2 regions of the Symmachiella dynata genome follow, and region 1 is predicted to be linked to the other one. Evidence: riboswitches for the same ligand, from Rfam matches in the RefSeq annotation. Region 1 holds a riboswitch; the other holds the start of a gene.
What was found. A riboswitch is a leader RNA that binds a small molecule or an ion and turns the genes downstream of it on or off. The one in region 1 is predicted to bind cyclic di-GMP.

Region 1 (7,789 bases):
TTGGCAATGTCCGCTTTCAGTACGGCACGAGCTTGCTGGAACCGAGTTTTTTGCCCGGGATTCCGCAAGATGCCCTGCCAGCCGTCCCTGAGCCGAGTAGTTTCGTCTTATTGGGCATTGGGGCTGTCGGTCTGGGGGCCTTTGTTCGCCGCCGGAGACGGCTGCTGAAGCCGCAAAACGGCTGATCTGAGCACTGCGAACAACAGTTGAAAACACTTAAACCGCCTCGGTAATCTACCGGGGCGTTTTTTTATGGCTTGACGACAAGATGCATCGCATCAGGGTTTGCCCTTATTTCCTAAATTCATAAGAATTCTACGTTTTTTTTCTGGTCATCGCTTAGCAATGTGATTATTCTGAATGTCTGGAACGGGGCAGTTCTAGGGGTTATGCGAGATATACCATCAAAGGATGGATGGGCCGCTCAGCTCGCAAGTCCAATTCAGATATTATTGACACCATTCGAAACGATAAGTAGTCGGGCCGGGGAGAGACATCAAATGATGGGGTTTACAAGAGTTTTGGCAGTCGGGGCATTGGCGGTCATCGCTAGTTCATCCGTTGCTCACGCCGAGTCCATGTTATTCATGGATAATTTTATCGGACATGGAATGGGGGAGCTGTACACCGGTCCGACGAGCGGGGACTCGATTGCCCCGTTTACGACCAACTCCAGTACAAATGACGGCCGAGTCAGGCTCTATGGTGGCGGGTTGTTGATGGATGTGGATGCCAATGGCAGATACAACCTCAATGAAGCGGATCTCGTCTTAAACCTGGAGGATTGGGAAAATATTCGTGTTACGTTTAACCACCGATCCTATAACGACGAAGTTCACGGATTCGCAGTAGACGAAGATCGAGTGGGCGGGAGCGGCGACCAAAATGCTGGGCAACTGAATCCGTTTGTCGATCACTCGAATGCGGACGGCGTGGCCGTGAGTGTTGATGGTGAGAACTTTGTGCCGATTTGGACGCCGAGCGCCGGTGAGAGTAACTCGAATTGGTATGGCGTTGAAATCAGTTCCGTCGATGCCGCGATCGCCCAAGCTTTAAACCTAGCTGGTGGCAACGGTTCGCTGTCGACGGTGACGTTTCGATTGCAGCAATACGATGACTATTCCAAAACCACCGACGGGCGGGGCTGGGATTGGGTCACGATCTACGGCACCGAAAAGCCATCAGGGGCTCCTGGAGTGGTTCCCGAACCTTCCAGTTTTGTCTTGCTGGGAATCGGAGCGATGGGGCTTGTCGGCTACGGCTGGCGTCGCCGAAAAACTCGCAAAGCCGCGTAGTTCCCACGACATAAAAATTGAAAAAGGCCACCCGAGCATTCGACCGGGTGGCCTTTTTTCGTCTTTGATGAATTGGTCAGAGCAATTGAACTGGTCCGTGCTGGTGCTTGATTTCAATCGGGCTGTCGCCTCAATCCAGCATCCCATCGTATAGAGCGAAAAATAGTTCGTTCGCTGCCAGCTCATCCGCGATGGAAGATGAGAGCAAAGAGCTACCGAGAGAACTCTGTGATACGGGCCATGATTCGAACGTCGAAAATGACTGCTGATTCATTGAATGAGTTAGCGTGGAGACTGAGACAGGTTTTGTGAATTCCGCAGCAGTCGCTTGGCCATAGTTTTCTACCTGCATCAATTGCTCGTCGACTTCCGCGAGGATTGCAGCGAGACCGTTTGACGGGGGAATAAGAGGATCGGCAGCGACCAGTTGCGGGCTCGCTCCCGGCGCGGCGCTCTCGGCAGGTTCCTGCGGTGCAGGCCCATGTTCGTAAACGCGGATGTTGGAAAAGACGACTTCTGAGCGGGGTCTGGAAACATCTTCATCATTGACGAAGAACAGATACTTCACGTATCCCTGGTAGAATTCCCCGATGGGGATGACGTAGTGCACGGTGCCATTGGTGTTCGAGGACGTGCGAAAATCTTGTCGTCCCCAGGTATCGGTTCCACGTAGCTGGAACGTACGTGCAGAGCTGTGGTACCAATCGTTGTCAAATCCGATGCCGTGAATTTCTCCTTCACGCAGGATCCGCAAGTCGAATTCCAACACCGTTTCGCTGGTGATCGTCATCGGCATGCTGATACGTTTCCAGACGTTTCCGTCCAGGCGGACTGCGTTTCCGTCTTTTTCTACCGAAGCATCGCCCTTGGCGTCTTGATTCCCAGCGTACGAACGAATGGGGCGTTGGTCGAAGTTGACTTCTACGACTTCGACATCGACGCTGTGTGACACCGAGCCATATTGCGTGCCGCCGTTTGCCGCCGTTGCTGTGATCGTATGTTGCCGGCCGCTGTTCTGGTAAGTGTGCGTCAGATATGTGGGATTGCCAGCGATATTCTGAACCGTGCCGTCACCCCAATCGACCGTCCAATTGGACACGGCCAATCCATCGCGGGTGTCGAGTCGTAACACGTAATTTTCGCCGACGGTAGCTTCACCCTCGCCACTGAGCGAAGTGGCTGCCTCAACCACGACAGTCACTTTCCCCGTAGACTCACTGTTGGGCATTCCGTCGGTCATGGTGTAGGTAAACGTCTCCGTGCCGTAAAATCCCGCGGCCGGAGTATAGAGGAGATTCGTCCCGCCATTGGCGATGACGATGGTCCCGCCTGCCGAGCCTTGGCTGACAGAGATAATTTCTAAGGGGTCTGAGACTCCGGTGGTTTTGCTGTCGTTGGCGAGGACGTCGAGAGTGACGGAACCATCCGCCTCGTCGGCCGCAAACACGTCATCGTGAGCCCTCATCGACTCATAGACCCGCACGTTAGAAAAGGTGCTGACCGAATTCGGATTGGAAACGTCCTCGTCATTAATGAAGAAGAGGTATCGAACGTCTCCGGTATAAAACTGGCCGATGGGAATGACGATCCGTACCATTTCGGAGTCGTTGGTGTTGGGAACGCGAAAATCCTGCAATCCCCATGAGTCGGTCCCGGCGAGTTGAAACGCGCGGTGTTGGTCGTGGTGCAGGTCCGTGTCAAAACCAATTGCTGAAATCTCCGATGCCCTGAGACTACTGAATTCCAATTCCAGTACGGTGTCAACGGTGATCGTATAGTCGTAGTTAATGCGTTTCCAAACATTACCTGTCAATTGCAACGTCGAGCCGCCGTCGCCGACTGATGCGTTCCCTGCAATGTCTTGCCCTTGGCTATAACTATTGACGCTGTAACTATTGAAATTCAATGGGGGATTGGTCTCTTCGACGACCTCGACGATCAAGTTATTGGCCGAATAGGTCCCGTCCTCGTCCGTCGCTGTGGCTGAAATCGTGAATTGTCCGTCGCTGTTGGCATAGGAGTGAGTGGCTGTCGAGGGGTCGCCGTTGATCTGCTCGATCGTGCCGTCCCCCCAGTTGATGGTCCAATGCGAGATTGTGTCATTCCCGGAATCTGTCGAGAACAGACCAAGTGTGTATGTGCTGCCGCCTTGCGTGGTGTTGCTTCCTGAAATCTCCAGCGTGGCGGCTGCATTCTGAACGGTGATACTTTTAGAAGCAGCGGCATAGGTCCCATAGGAATTCGTCGCAGAGGCTTGAATCATCACGACCGTCGTGCCGTCGGTGTAAACGTGGGATACGCTGTTCGGGTTTCCGGAAACCACTTGGACCGTGCCGTCGCCCCAATTGATGGTCCAGTGTGTGATGGAGTCTGCCCCATCACCCGCGGCCGAAAGTCCCAGTTGGAAGGAGTTTCCTTCGACGACGTAGGTCGCTCCCGATGTCGCTAGCACTGGAACAGGATCGATGACATTGACAACGTGGTTGTCGGCCTCGAACGTCTCTTCGCCATCGGTCGCCGTCACTTGAATCGTGAACTGGCCTGTACCGGTGGTATAAGCGTGTGTGACAGAATCAGAGTTCCCAGCCACGACCTGAATCGTTCCGTCGCCCCAGTTGATTGTCCAGCTTTGAATCGGTGATGCGCCTTCAACAACTTCTTCAAGCTGTAGGGTAAAGGTCTCGTCTTCGATGACGGACGATTCCCCAGAGATGGCAATCTCGGTGGTCTGTTCGGCACGTGTGGCGGAGATGGTGTATTGTCCCACCGAGCCGTATTCGCCGGTGCTGCGCACGACCAACACGTAATTCCCACCGTCGACAGTCGTCGAGATGGTTGCGCCAAAATCATTGGACGGGTCAGCGGTTGCAATTAGGTCTCCCGCCTGGGTTCGCAATTCGAGAACACTATCGAGGTTGGCTCCCACTTCAGCGACGTTCAATTCCAGGGTCAATTGCCCCGCGGCTGCTGTGAAGGAGAAAGCATCTTGATCGCTCATTTTCTCGACGATACCCGAGGACGACGCAGTATTGCCGGTGAAGGAAAGCGTCGTTGCGGAGTCCAACCCGCCATGGTCGTCCGTGCGGTAGCCAAACCCGTTGGCGGCGCGGGCGATGACTGCCATGTCGTCTTGATAAGCATTGGCCGAGTACGTCGTGCCGTCGCTCCACGTGCTGCGGGTTTGGTAGTACGACGACCCCATGATCGGCGCCCAGCCATTGCCGCCGGGATTGTATTCATGGGTTTTCGTGCCACTGCCGTTGTACGCACTTTGATGCCTGAGTCCAAAACCATGCCCCGCTTCGTGGGAAGCCGCTTCGCCGATGTACCGGGCGTTTTTGGCAAGGTGGTCCGGAAAGACATAGACGGTGTTCACGATCGAATCGGTAAAGGAGTTGATGTAACCCAATCCGCCAACGGTCCCGCCATACCAACTGCTATTGCCGCCGATTACCACACGCATTGCTTCGCCGTTGGCGAAGCTGTCAGGTTCGACGGTGGTGACATCAATGTTAAACGGCGCATAGTCTTCAGAGACACGCTGCCAGATTTCGGTAATCGCATCGATTTCAGCCGTGCTAAAGCTGCTGTAATCGCCATCAATGCTGAATGCCGGCGAAGTGATGTTGCTGTAAGCGCCCCATTGCGATTCAAAATGTCCATCAAAATCCAAATACAATTTCACCGAAGCCGTGGGGTTGCTGGAGAGCAACGGCAAACTGGCCAAGGGATATTGTTCACCATCCCCTGATTCGTCGGGGGTTGTGGTCGTTTCGATGGGGTCGAGTCCATGCAGATGGCCACCGGCGCAGCAACCACAGCCGCATCCAGCGGAATGGTCCGTTGCATCATCATCGGTGTGCATGCCGCCATTCAGATCGAGGCTGCTGGACATGACGAGACGGGGTTCCAAAGTTTGAAAACCCAGTCGAAGCTTGTTGAGCGTGGGGAGGCGGCGCGGAGTTCTGGGGATGGCGTGACCGACGAGCCGCGCGAGAAGTGAAGAGGCTTCGGCGGCAAGTTTCGTATTTGATTTCGAACGATCTCGAAACAGCATGGCTGCAATCCCAGAAACGTAAAACGCTATTCAGAAATGAATTGACCTCTTCGGTAGCCTGGCAATCTCTCGAACGAGACCCATGGCTTTGCGTCCTCGTCTCGCGACGAGTTTGCCTTTGTCGAAGGCTCTGGACGAATGCAGCAGCCCGCGGCAAATCTGTGGTATCAACGGTCTGCAATCCTCGAAGCCACCGCCAGAAGGATGCCGATTAATGTTCGACCAACTCTGTTTCGAATGGCATTCGAGAAAGCGAACCGCCATTAAAAACTTGTGTCACAAACCGCGGCGTGTCAAAGAGAAGCTGCCTGCGCTGGCTGCTTTTGCGGTAAGACTTGTCGCGCGTGCAACCTACCTCAAGCAGCGCTGATGCAAGGCAACACGGGATGCAAGACCACGATGTGTTTAAGCAACGCGGTGCGGTGGTTCGCGAACAACGGTGATGCGTGCGGGCAACATGACAAGCAATGTTGCAAATAGCGGACATGACACCCGTAGGCGTGGCAATCGATACCATCGACCGCAGCAAAGCGTCGGTGACAGGTCGGTCGTGATGACCTTCAGTCACTGCTGGGCGGGATATTCATGTTGGACGAACCGTCAGCGGACGATGCGGCGAAAGACGTCCTGCGTCAGATCGGCTTCGAGGAGTCCGTCGAGCTGGCCCGCATCGAGCCCCTGTTTGAGGAGCGCAAACGTTTCGCGGGCGGCCGCCGTGGTTTGGTCGAGTTCCGGGGTCCCTTGAGCGGCATTGAGATAAAAAGAAGGGAACCCGTGGCAGCCCCGTTTGGCCATTTCCTGCACATAGAGCGTGGAGAGTTGCCGAGCGATCGTGGGATCGTCGACGTCGAACTGCAGATAGGGATGGACCGAAATCCCGCCGCAACGGACAGGCAAACCGGTCTCGTCAGCGACTTCGTTCATTCGCGAGATAATCGTACGGCCGAGATTCTGTAGGTACTCGGGGACGCCCCGACGGCGGATCTCTCGCAAGGTGGTCAGAGCAGCACGAATGCCAATCAGGTCGCTCCAGTAGGTGCTGGAAATGAACATTTGTGCTGCCGGTTCCATCACGGCGCGGCTGCCAACGACAGCTCCCATCGGGTAACCGTTGGAAATCGATTTGGCAAAAACGGCCATGTCGGGTTCGATGCCTAGATACGGTTGCACACCGCCGGCGCTTAAACGAAAACCTGTGGAGACCTCGTCGAAGATCAATACGGTATCGTGTTGCTGGGTGAGCGAACGGACTTGTTGCAAATAACCGTCCGGTGGTTCCTCGCTGCGAAGTGGCTCCATAATCACTGCAGCAACCTCCCCGGCGTGTTTCTCCAGGAGCGATTGCAACGACTCGGCGTTGCCATATTCAAAGGGGATGGCGGTTCCGGCCAGTGATTGGGGCACACCAATTGGTTCGATGCCGGGAAACAGATGTGCATCCAATGTGGCATCGGCCGAAAGATTGGCCGCTAGATACCAATCGTGCCAACCGTGATATCCACAAAACAGGATCTTTTCCCGCCCGGTAGCCCCCCGCGCGATGCGAACGGCGATGGCACACGCATCGCCACCCCCTTTGGCATAACGGACCATCTCGGCACAAGGAATCGTGGCGACTAGTTCTTCGGCCAGTTCGATTTCCAATTCATGGTTGATCGAGTAGTTCAAGCCGGATTCAATTTGTTTGCAGACAGCCGCGTCGACAACCGGATCGCAGTAGCCAAGGATGATGGCGCCGATCCCGCTGACCCAATCGATGTATTCGTGCCCATCGACATCCCAAAATCTGGCCCCTTTGGCGTGAGTCGCAAACGCGGGCGAAACGCCCATGGCGGCCCGTGATGGCCTCCGGCTGATCAACTGCGTGGCACCGGGGATCAGTTGCTCGGCGCGGGCGTAAAGCTCCATGGAACGGGGGACACGGCAAACCGTTTTGTCGATGGCGGACATCGAGATTCCTTATTTCTATACCCGTTTTTGAGCGACAAGCAGGCAGGGCAAGTGCTAGAACCTGTTTTAAAACCCGGTTGCGCTTGTTCTCGATACGTTCAGTGCAGTGTCAGTGAGACGCGTCAGAGGGTTTTGAAACGAATTGTACCGAATGCGACGTCCGTCTCTGCTATCATCCCCCTTCGGCGGGTTGAGACGGCAGGTCGTTGTCCTGTTCCGAGTCGGTGGCCTGGGGGACGGGGTTGCGGGCATGGGTCCCTGGTTTGATTTGCGGGCCGATTTTGTGTTCATCCAGAATGGCCTGCAGTTGATCGGTGTTCATGATTTCATTTTCGAGCAGCTCGCGCGTCATGTGTTCCAAGACTTCGCGGCGTTCTTTGATGATATCATGCGCCGTCCGATTGGCCTCATCGACGATGCGTTTGATTTCCAAATCAATTTCGCGAATCGTCTCCTCACTATGGGCACGCTCAGTCGAGGCTCCAAA
Region 2 (7,789 bases), 350 kb from region 1:
GCCTTCTGCCGTATTTCCTGAGCCGGAGATACTCAATTGCGGGGCGACTTCGTGGACATTGACCGCCACGGCGTTGGACTGGTAGCTGCCATCTTCGTCGCTAGCGGTGGCGGAGATGGCATATTGTCCGCTGCCCGCATAAACGTGCGTCGCGTAGGTCGGATCGCCGTTAATGGTCTGGACCGTGCCGTCGCCCCAATTGATTGTCCAACTGGTGATTGTATCCGCTCCGGGGTCAGTGGAGGAGAGGTTCAGCGTGTAGGTTTCGCCCTCGTCGATCGAACTGTTTCCGGCAATATTGAGCGTCGCGTCGACGTTATTCACCGTAACGGCCAGCGTGTTGGCGGAGAATGTGCCGGTCGCGTTGGTAGCAGTCGCTTGGATCGTGTAAGCGGCAGTCCCATCGGCGTAGACATGACTGGCGGAGTTAGGATTGCCATTGATGGTCTCGACCGTGCCATCTCCCCAATTGATCGTCCAGTTTTGGATCGTATCCGCGCCACTGCCATCAGCATTGAGTGTTAGGTTGTAGGAGGAGCCTTCCGCTGTGTTTCCCGCGCCGGAGATATTCAATTGAGGGACTTCTTGCTGCACCTCACCGGGTTTGAATTTGACATAGACTTCATTGCTGTATCCGGAGAAGAGGTCGGATTGCCCATCTCCATCCACATCGGCCACCGCACGAACGCGATACAAGTACCGCCCCGCGCTGGGGACCGTATCGGTAAAGCTGGTCGTGTTGGCCTCTGTTGTACCAACGGTCACCCACTCGGATGTATAACGCACGCTTGATGTCGTCGTGACCCGCTCGATGACAAATGCGGTTTCGCCGGTCGAATTGTCCTGCCATTGCACTTGTAATTGTGCGCCGCTCTTACCAGTGATGACTAAATTGCTGGGAGACGCAATGTTCTGCCCCGCCAAAACGTTAACGGCCACCGCGTTGGACTGGTAGCTACCATCTTCGTCACTAGCGGTGGCAGAGATCGCATATTGACCGCCACCGGTGTAGACGTGCGTGGCGGAGGAGGGATCACCGTTAATCGTCTCAATCGTGCCGTCACCCCAATTGATCGTCCAACTGGTGATTGTGTCCGCACCGGGATCTGTGGAGGACAGGTCCAGCGTGTAGGTTTCACCCTCGTCGACCGAACTGTCGCCGGAAATGTTCAACGTCGCAGCGACGTTGTTCACCGTGACGCCCAGGTTGTTGGCGGAAAAAGTGCCAGCCGCGTTGGTGGCGGTGGCTTGGATCGTGTAAGCGGCAGTACCGTCGGCGTAAACATGACTGGCCGAGTTGGGATTGCCGTTGACGGTTTCGATCGTGCCATCGCCCCAGTTAATCGTCCACTGCGTAATCGTATCGGCACCACTGCCATCAGCATTGAGCGTCAGGTTGTAAGACGAACCTTCTGCCGTATTTCCCGTGCCGGAGATGCTTAATTGCGGAGCCGCTTCGAGGACATTGACCGCCACGGCATTGGACTGATAACTGCCGTCCTCGTCACTAGCAGTGGCAGAGATCGCATATTGACCGCTACCTGCATAAACGTGTGTCGCGTACGTCGGATCACCGTTGATGGTCTGGATCGTGCCATCACCCCAATTGATCGTCCAACTGCTAATTGTATCCGCCCCGGGGTCGGTATCAGCAAGGCTTAGCGTATAAGTATTGCCTTCGGCAACCGAGCTGTTTCCTGAAATGTTCAACGTGGCGTCGACGTTGTTCACCGTGACGGCCAGTGCGTTGGCGGAAAAAGTGCCGGCCGCGTTTGTGGCGGTGGCTTGGATCGTGAAGGCGGCAGTGCCGTCGGCGTAGACATGGCTGGTGGAGTTGGGATTGCCGTTGATCGTCTGGATCGTGCCGTCGCCCCAGTTAATGGTCCACTGCGTGATCGTCGCTGCGCCACTGCCGTCGGCCGAGAGACCCAGAACGTAGGTTGAACCCTCTGCCACAATGCTCGAACCGGATATCGCTAATTCCGGTGCGGGATCGAATACGTCGACGGTCAGCGTATTGGATTGGTAGGTGCCTGCAGCGTCGGTGGCGGTTGCGGAAATACTGAACGCATTCGGACCCTCGGCATAAATGTGGGTGACGGTATTGGGGTTTCCATTGATGGTCTGAATGTTGCCATCGCCCCAATTGATGGTCCAACGACTGATGGTTGAGGATTGGGTGTTGGTTTCGCTGAGGTTCAATGTGTACAACCCACCCGCAGCAACCGAAGTATTTCCTGCAATGAAGATTTCATTCGTCGCAGTGGATTCGCTGCGGGTTGCCGAAACGGTGTATTGTCCTACTGAGCCATATTCGCCTGTGCTGCGGACGACTAGCACATAATCACCGGCTGCGACATCGGTCGAAATGACGGCTCCATAACTTCCCGATGGATCGGCAGTGGCGATCAGTTGTCCGGACGCGGTCCGCAATTCGATGACGGAGTCCAAGTTTGCACCGACTTCAGCGACATTGACGGACAAGTCCACTTGTCCCCCGGTCGTCGAAAAGGAGAAAGCGTCTTCATCGCTCATGCGTTCGATGATGCCCGATGCAGTCGCATTATTGCCGGCGAAGGATAAGGTCGTTGCCGAGTTGATGTTGCCATGATCGTCGGTCCGATAACCAAAGCCGTTCGTCGCACGTGCAATGACCGCCATGTCGTCTTGGTATGTATTGGCCGACGTTGTCGTCCCGTCGTGCCAGGTAGTCCGCGCTTTGTAATACGAAACCCCCATGATCGGCGCCCAGTCGCCGCTGCCTGGATTGTATTCGTTGGTCTTGGTGCCGTTGTCATAAGTGCTTTGATGTCTCAGCCCGAACCCATGCCCCGCTTCATGCGATGATGCCTCGGCGATGTATTTGGCGTTTTTGGCCAGATTGTCGGGGAACACGTAGACCGTGTTCACGATGGAGTTGGTGAACGTGTTGATATAGGCCACGCCACCCGCACCGCTGCTGTACCAACTACTGTTGCCGCCAATGGCCACTCGTAGGGCATTTCCGTTGCTGAAGTCGCCGGGATCAATCGTGGTGACGTCGATGTTAAAAGGGGCATAGTCCTCAGAGACGCGTTGCCAGATTTCGGTGATCGAATTGATTTCGGCGGTACTGAACGAGCTGTAATCTCCATCCAGGCTAAAGGCCGGCGTTGTGATATTGCTATAGGAGCCCCAATTGGATTCGAAGTGTCCGTCAAAATCCAGATACAATTTCACTGATGCGTTGGAATTGCTGGAGAGCAACGGCAGACTTTCCAGCGGGAATTGTTCTCCGTCTCCTGATTCCTCAGAGGTCGAGTTCAATTCGAGGGTGTTCAGTTCGTTGAGGTATCCAGCGCCGCAGCAACCACAGCCGCATAACTGAGGGTGACCTGTGTTATTGTCCTCTTCGATTCCGCCATTCAACTCGAGGTTGCCGGACATAACGAGCCGGCTTTCCAGCGTCTCGAACTTTAGCGAATCGGTGGAGCGAGAATTGCGTGGCCGAGGTTGCTTGGGAAGTGCGCAGCCGATCAGGCGCGAGAACAGCGTGGAGATGTCCGCTTCAGGGGGTTGCGTGGACATGGAAGTTGATCGTGCGCGGAAAAGCATTGCTGCATTCCTCCAAACTGGTTTGAGTTGGGATCGACCTTTTCGGGAACCTGGCAATCTCTGGAGCGAGACCCATGGCTTTGCGTCCCCGCCTCACGACGGGTTTGCCTTTATCGAAGGCTCTGGAGGAGTTGCAGCAGCCCGCGGTATTTATGACAGCAGCGCGTTACCCAAAAGTGGCAACACGCTGTTGCTATTCAAAGGTGTCTCATGAATGACATCGTGTCAAAGAGAACCCGCTGATGCTGCTCGGAATAATTAGACAGAGAATTGCGGCGAAAGGATTGCACCCGCCGTGTATGTTGTCTGGCCCAACAACAACTGGTTTAGCAGGACTCTCACTCCTCAAAACGTGTGGGGATCGATCTCGTTTTGGTTGTCTGCTTGCCCCTGGACGAATAGGGGGTTTCCGAAAGGGGTGTTAGTTAACCAGACTTTCTGGATTGAGTCAAGTACGGAAGAAAACATGGAATAGAGCACAATACTCAGGCCAACGATTTCAACCGTGCTCTCAGATCTGTTCACCATGACCCCAATACCGCACAATATCCTCCGGCGATTCGGCCGGACGCAGGACTTGCATGGTATCCAGGCGATCAGGTTCATAACCGATGACCGCTGGAATGCCGCGGCTGCAATGCCGGGACCACATGCTCAGCGTATAGGCGCCGACGTCGCGGATCACGATCCAATCGCCTGCTTCGATTGGCGGAAGTTGCACGTCACGAGCGACGATGTCGCCGCCGAAACAGAGTGGTCCCACGATTGTCACCGGACGCGTCTCACCGGTTTTGGGAAAGCCTTGTGCATCCAACACAAAAAATTCATGCGGCCAATCCTCTGGGCGATAGACGGGGCGTAGCAAGAAGTCCGCGCCGAGGTGGATCACGGCCATCTGTTGTGCGGGTTTGTAGTATTCCACTCGGCTGGCAGCGAATCCGCAATTGGCTTGGACCGCGCGGCCGAATTCGGTGATGCGTTGTAGGTCAGGGGACAACACGTCCGGTGCGCGCTTGCGGATCTCAGCGACGTATTCGGCCGGCGTGGGGGCAGTCAAATCAGATTGGTACACCGTTGGCAAACCACCACCAATGTCGAGATGCGTGACTACTTGGCCGCTGTGCTGTTCGATTTCTTTTCGCAACGTATCGGCGATCGTAATGGCGTCGGTCAATAGCCCCATGGCACAACCTTGCGATCCGACATGGATGTGCAGGCCGCGGAGCCATGCGTGGCTCGCAAATGCCTCCAAAATCGCCGCCCGATTTGTGGAGAGCGGAATGCCAAATTTGGAGTCGGTGTTGGCAACACTAGTCAGTGAGATCGTACCGCCGCCAACTTGAGGATTGACCCGCAAGCCGACCACGGAGTTCGAGGCACGCGTCTGCAGTTCGGTGGCGATCCGATGAAGTTCCTCGAAGTTATCGACGTTCAGATAAATTCCCGCGTTCAAGGCTTGGCGGATCTCCGCCGTCGTTTTTGCAGGCGAATCAAAGATCACCCGTTGCGGCGGGCATCCGGCGGCGAGGGCCAGTTGGACCTCTTCAATACTGGCCGCTTCCAACCCACAGCCTTCTTGAACAACTGCGCGGAGGATCTCCAACACCGGATTGGCTTTTATGGCAATCGCGTGCAACGTGTTGGGGGGGAATGCCGATTTTAGTTCGGCCAACCTCGACTGCATGAGATGCAGGTTGTGAAAGATGGCGGACGGCGCGTCAGTGAGCGGGCCGTGCAATTGCGCGGATTGCACCACAGCGGCCGCTTCGTCCAATGAAATTCGGCGACCGAAGGCATCCATCCGTCCGCTTTCAAATACTCAGGCACTCATTTTAAGTTGGCGGCAGGCAGTTTGAGCGGTAACTCCACGCCAGGATTGAAAATCACCGAATCGGCGTCAGCTTCCACTCCAACAAGGCATTCCACCTTGCGTCGCAGATTCATAATTTGCTGCTGCAACCAAGTCAAGCGTTGGTCGAAAGTACGTCCCAAGCGTGCGTCGGTCGCCACACGGACGACCAACTCTCCACCAATCGCGACCCGTAGTATATATCCGGCAGTACCGAGGTTGACCGGTTGTCCGATATGGAAACATTGCGAAGTAACCTCCGTATCCCAGTCGGGATACAGAAGGGAGATGTCGCGATTCAAGTTGTGATGTAGCCGTGCGAGGTCCGTTTTCTCTAGAGCATTTCGTTCACCCGGCGGAGTGATCCAAAAGCCGACAACGGTTGTTCGCGCTTCGAGTGGACGGTCGACTTCTTCGTCGTGCGGTGCCGGAGTGGTTGGCAGTAGTTTAAATACGGAGGACGCACCGAGGATCTGAGGGGCCTGGGTTTCGAAGCAGTTCAGCACCCAGTCCCGCGTCAATTCCGGCACGGCGTAGTAGGCATCGATCTCCGCCAGCGCGGCTGTCCAGCGGAGCACGATGCCGAGGTTGGATTTCTTAGGCAGCGCGTTGCGGATAGCGGTCCAACGTTCGGGCATTTCAGCGGCGGAAAAATAATCGCCGAATCCCTGCGGAAGTTGGCCGAGTGATTGGATGGTTTCGTCGAACGTGTGTGGGATGAGCAGCGCCCCGGAGAAGGGGGGGCCGCCGTAGAATTTGGATCCCGTAAAAATCACCAAATAGCCGCGGTCCAACGCGTCGCGTAATCCCGCGCGGCTGATGCGTCCTTGAGCGGCATCGATGACGACCACTAAGTCGGGAAAGGCCGCTCGCAACCGTTCGACGCAGGCGAAGCTGGGGGCGAAGACACCGGTTTTACTGTGGGCAACAATGTGCAAGAGCACGACCGTATCATCGTTGCTGGAATCGACGACCAGTTGGGTGACTTCGGCGTTGATTTCTGATTCTTCCAACTGTCGTCCGCCGGCGCCGCGAATGTCGACGGTTTTTACGGTGACCCGCGACGCGAGTTCGGCGTCAATCGGCGTTCCGCGTGTCTTGCTGCGGCCGTTGGGCGTTTGATTGTCATAGTGACAACATCCGGCGGCCAACGGTGTTCCGCTGCCGACTTCGCCCGGGCCAACAACGATGTTGACGATCTGTTTCTTGGAATTGCCACCCGCCAATGCGACAGCGAGAAACTCGACATCGGTGCCCGAAGGGGCCAATGCAATGTCGACGTCGGCGTTCAACTCAAGCAATTCAGCAAGCCGTGTGCGGATCGATTGTGCGCACTGGGCGACAGCCGTGTCGAAATCATCTTGTCCCTGCAGGATACGCAATGTCCGCATCGCTTTCGCGTATCCGCGGAGCGAAGTGGAAGAACTCGTGCACGATCCAAATGGAACGACGGACCGTGGTTGCGGTCCGCATCCATATTTATTGAGCCGTTCCCCGCCCAGCAGGTTGAGACGGTTGTCGCCGCCGGAAACCAGAAGCTCTTCCAGCGGCGCTTTGGTATTCGGATGCATGAGTACTTCTTTGGTGCAATGCAAATCTAAGTAAGACGTCCGTTTCCAGTCGCGGTTGGTTTCCGTGGTTTCACGCACTGTGCGTCGTGGTCGGTTCACTCTCCGTTTCGCCGCTGCGTTGTGCGTTCATGTTCAACTGCGAGAGATTGGCCCACAGCTTTTTGCGTGAGCGGCGTTTGGCGGACTTGGCGTTTTCTTTGCGTTGCAGCATGGCCTTGTTCAGGAAGTCCAAGTAACGGCCTTGCAGCAATCCGGTATCGAAACAGAGTTGTTCCATGATCGAATCGCCGCCGTCGCCTTCCAGTTCAATCAGCACGGGGCCTTGATCGGTCAGCGCCACATCCCAACCTTGCAGGTGGCACGAGGGAACCGCCGCTGCGCCTCGCATGACGAGATCTTTCATCGCATCCCATTCGGGGAATGTCAGACCGTCGAATTTGGTGCCGGTCACCGGATGTTCCTCGACTGGTTCGGTGCCTTCAGCCGTTCGCATCAACACCCGCGTGACGTCGCCCGTCTCGACATCGACGCCACCCAGCATGTTGCCGGCGCGCCAAAAGTTGTCGGCCACTGTTTCGGCGCCCGGGATTTTCCAAGCAGCTCGCAACAACACCGGACCTTGCTCGTCCACCAGCACGAACATACGCACCGTGCTGATGCGGTTTCCGACGATGTCGGCCATCTGAGGGTGTGGCGTGAGTCGTGATTGGAACAAGTAGCCATCGGCCGCGAATTGTTCAGCTTGATCGGCGAAATCTTCGACCGAGACCTGCCG

Region 2: another riboswitch for cyclic di-GMP. It lies ahead of Mal52_RS19765 (PKD domain-containing protein); the one in region 1 lies ahead of Mal52_RS21010 (Ig-like domain-containing protein).

Annotation. Positions count from the first base shown of each region.
Region 1 is NZ_CP036276.1:5,564,678-5,572,466, reverse strand. It holds gene Mal52_RS21020 (XDD4 family exosortase-dependent surface protein) at 1-185, shown strand, start outside; gene Mal52_RS21015 (PEP-CTERM sorting domain-containing protein) at 501-1,295, shown strand; gene Mal52_RS21010 (Ig-like domain-containing protein) at 1,426-5,352, opposite strand; cyclic di-GMP riboswitch class I at 5,402-5,479, opposite strand; gene Mal52_RS21005 (aspartate aminotransferase family protein) at 5,953-7,302, opposite strand; gene ftsH (ATP-dependent zinc metalloprotease FtsH) at 7,475-7,789, opposite strand, start outside.
Region 2 is NZ_CP036276.1:5,213,693-5,221,481, reverse strand. It holds gene Mal52_RS19765 (PKD domain-containing protein) at 1-3,567, opposite strand, end outside; cyclic di-GMP riboswitch class I at 3,636-3,713, opposite strand; gene Mal52_RS19760 (type III PLP-dependent enzyme domain-containing protein) at 4,106-5,395, opposite strand; gene Mal52_RS19755 (hypothetical protein) at 5,422-7,113, opposite strand; gene Mal52_RS19750 (sugar-transfer associated ATP-grasp domain-containing protein) at 7,085-7,789, opposite strand, start outside.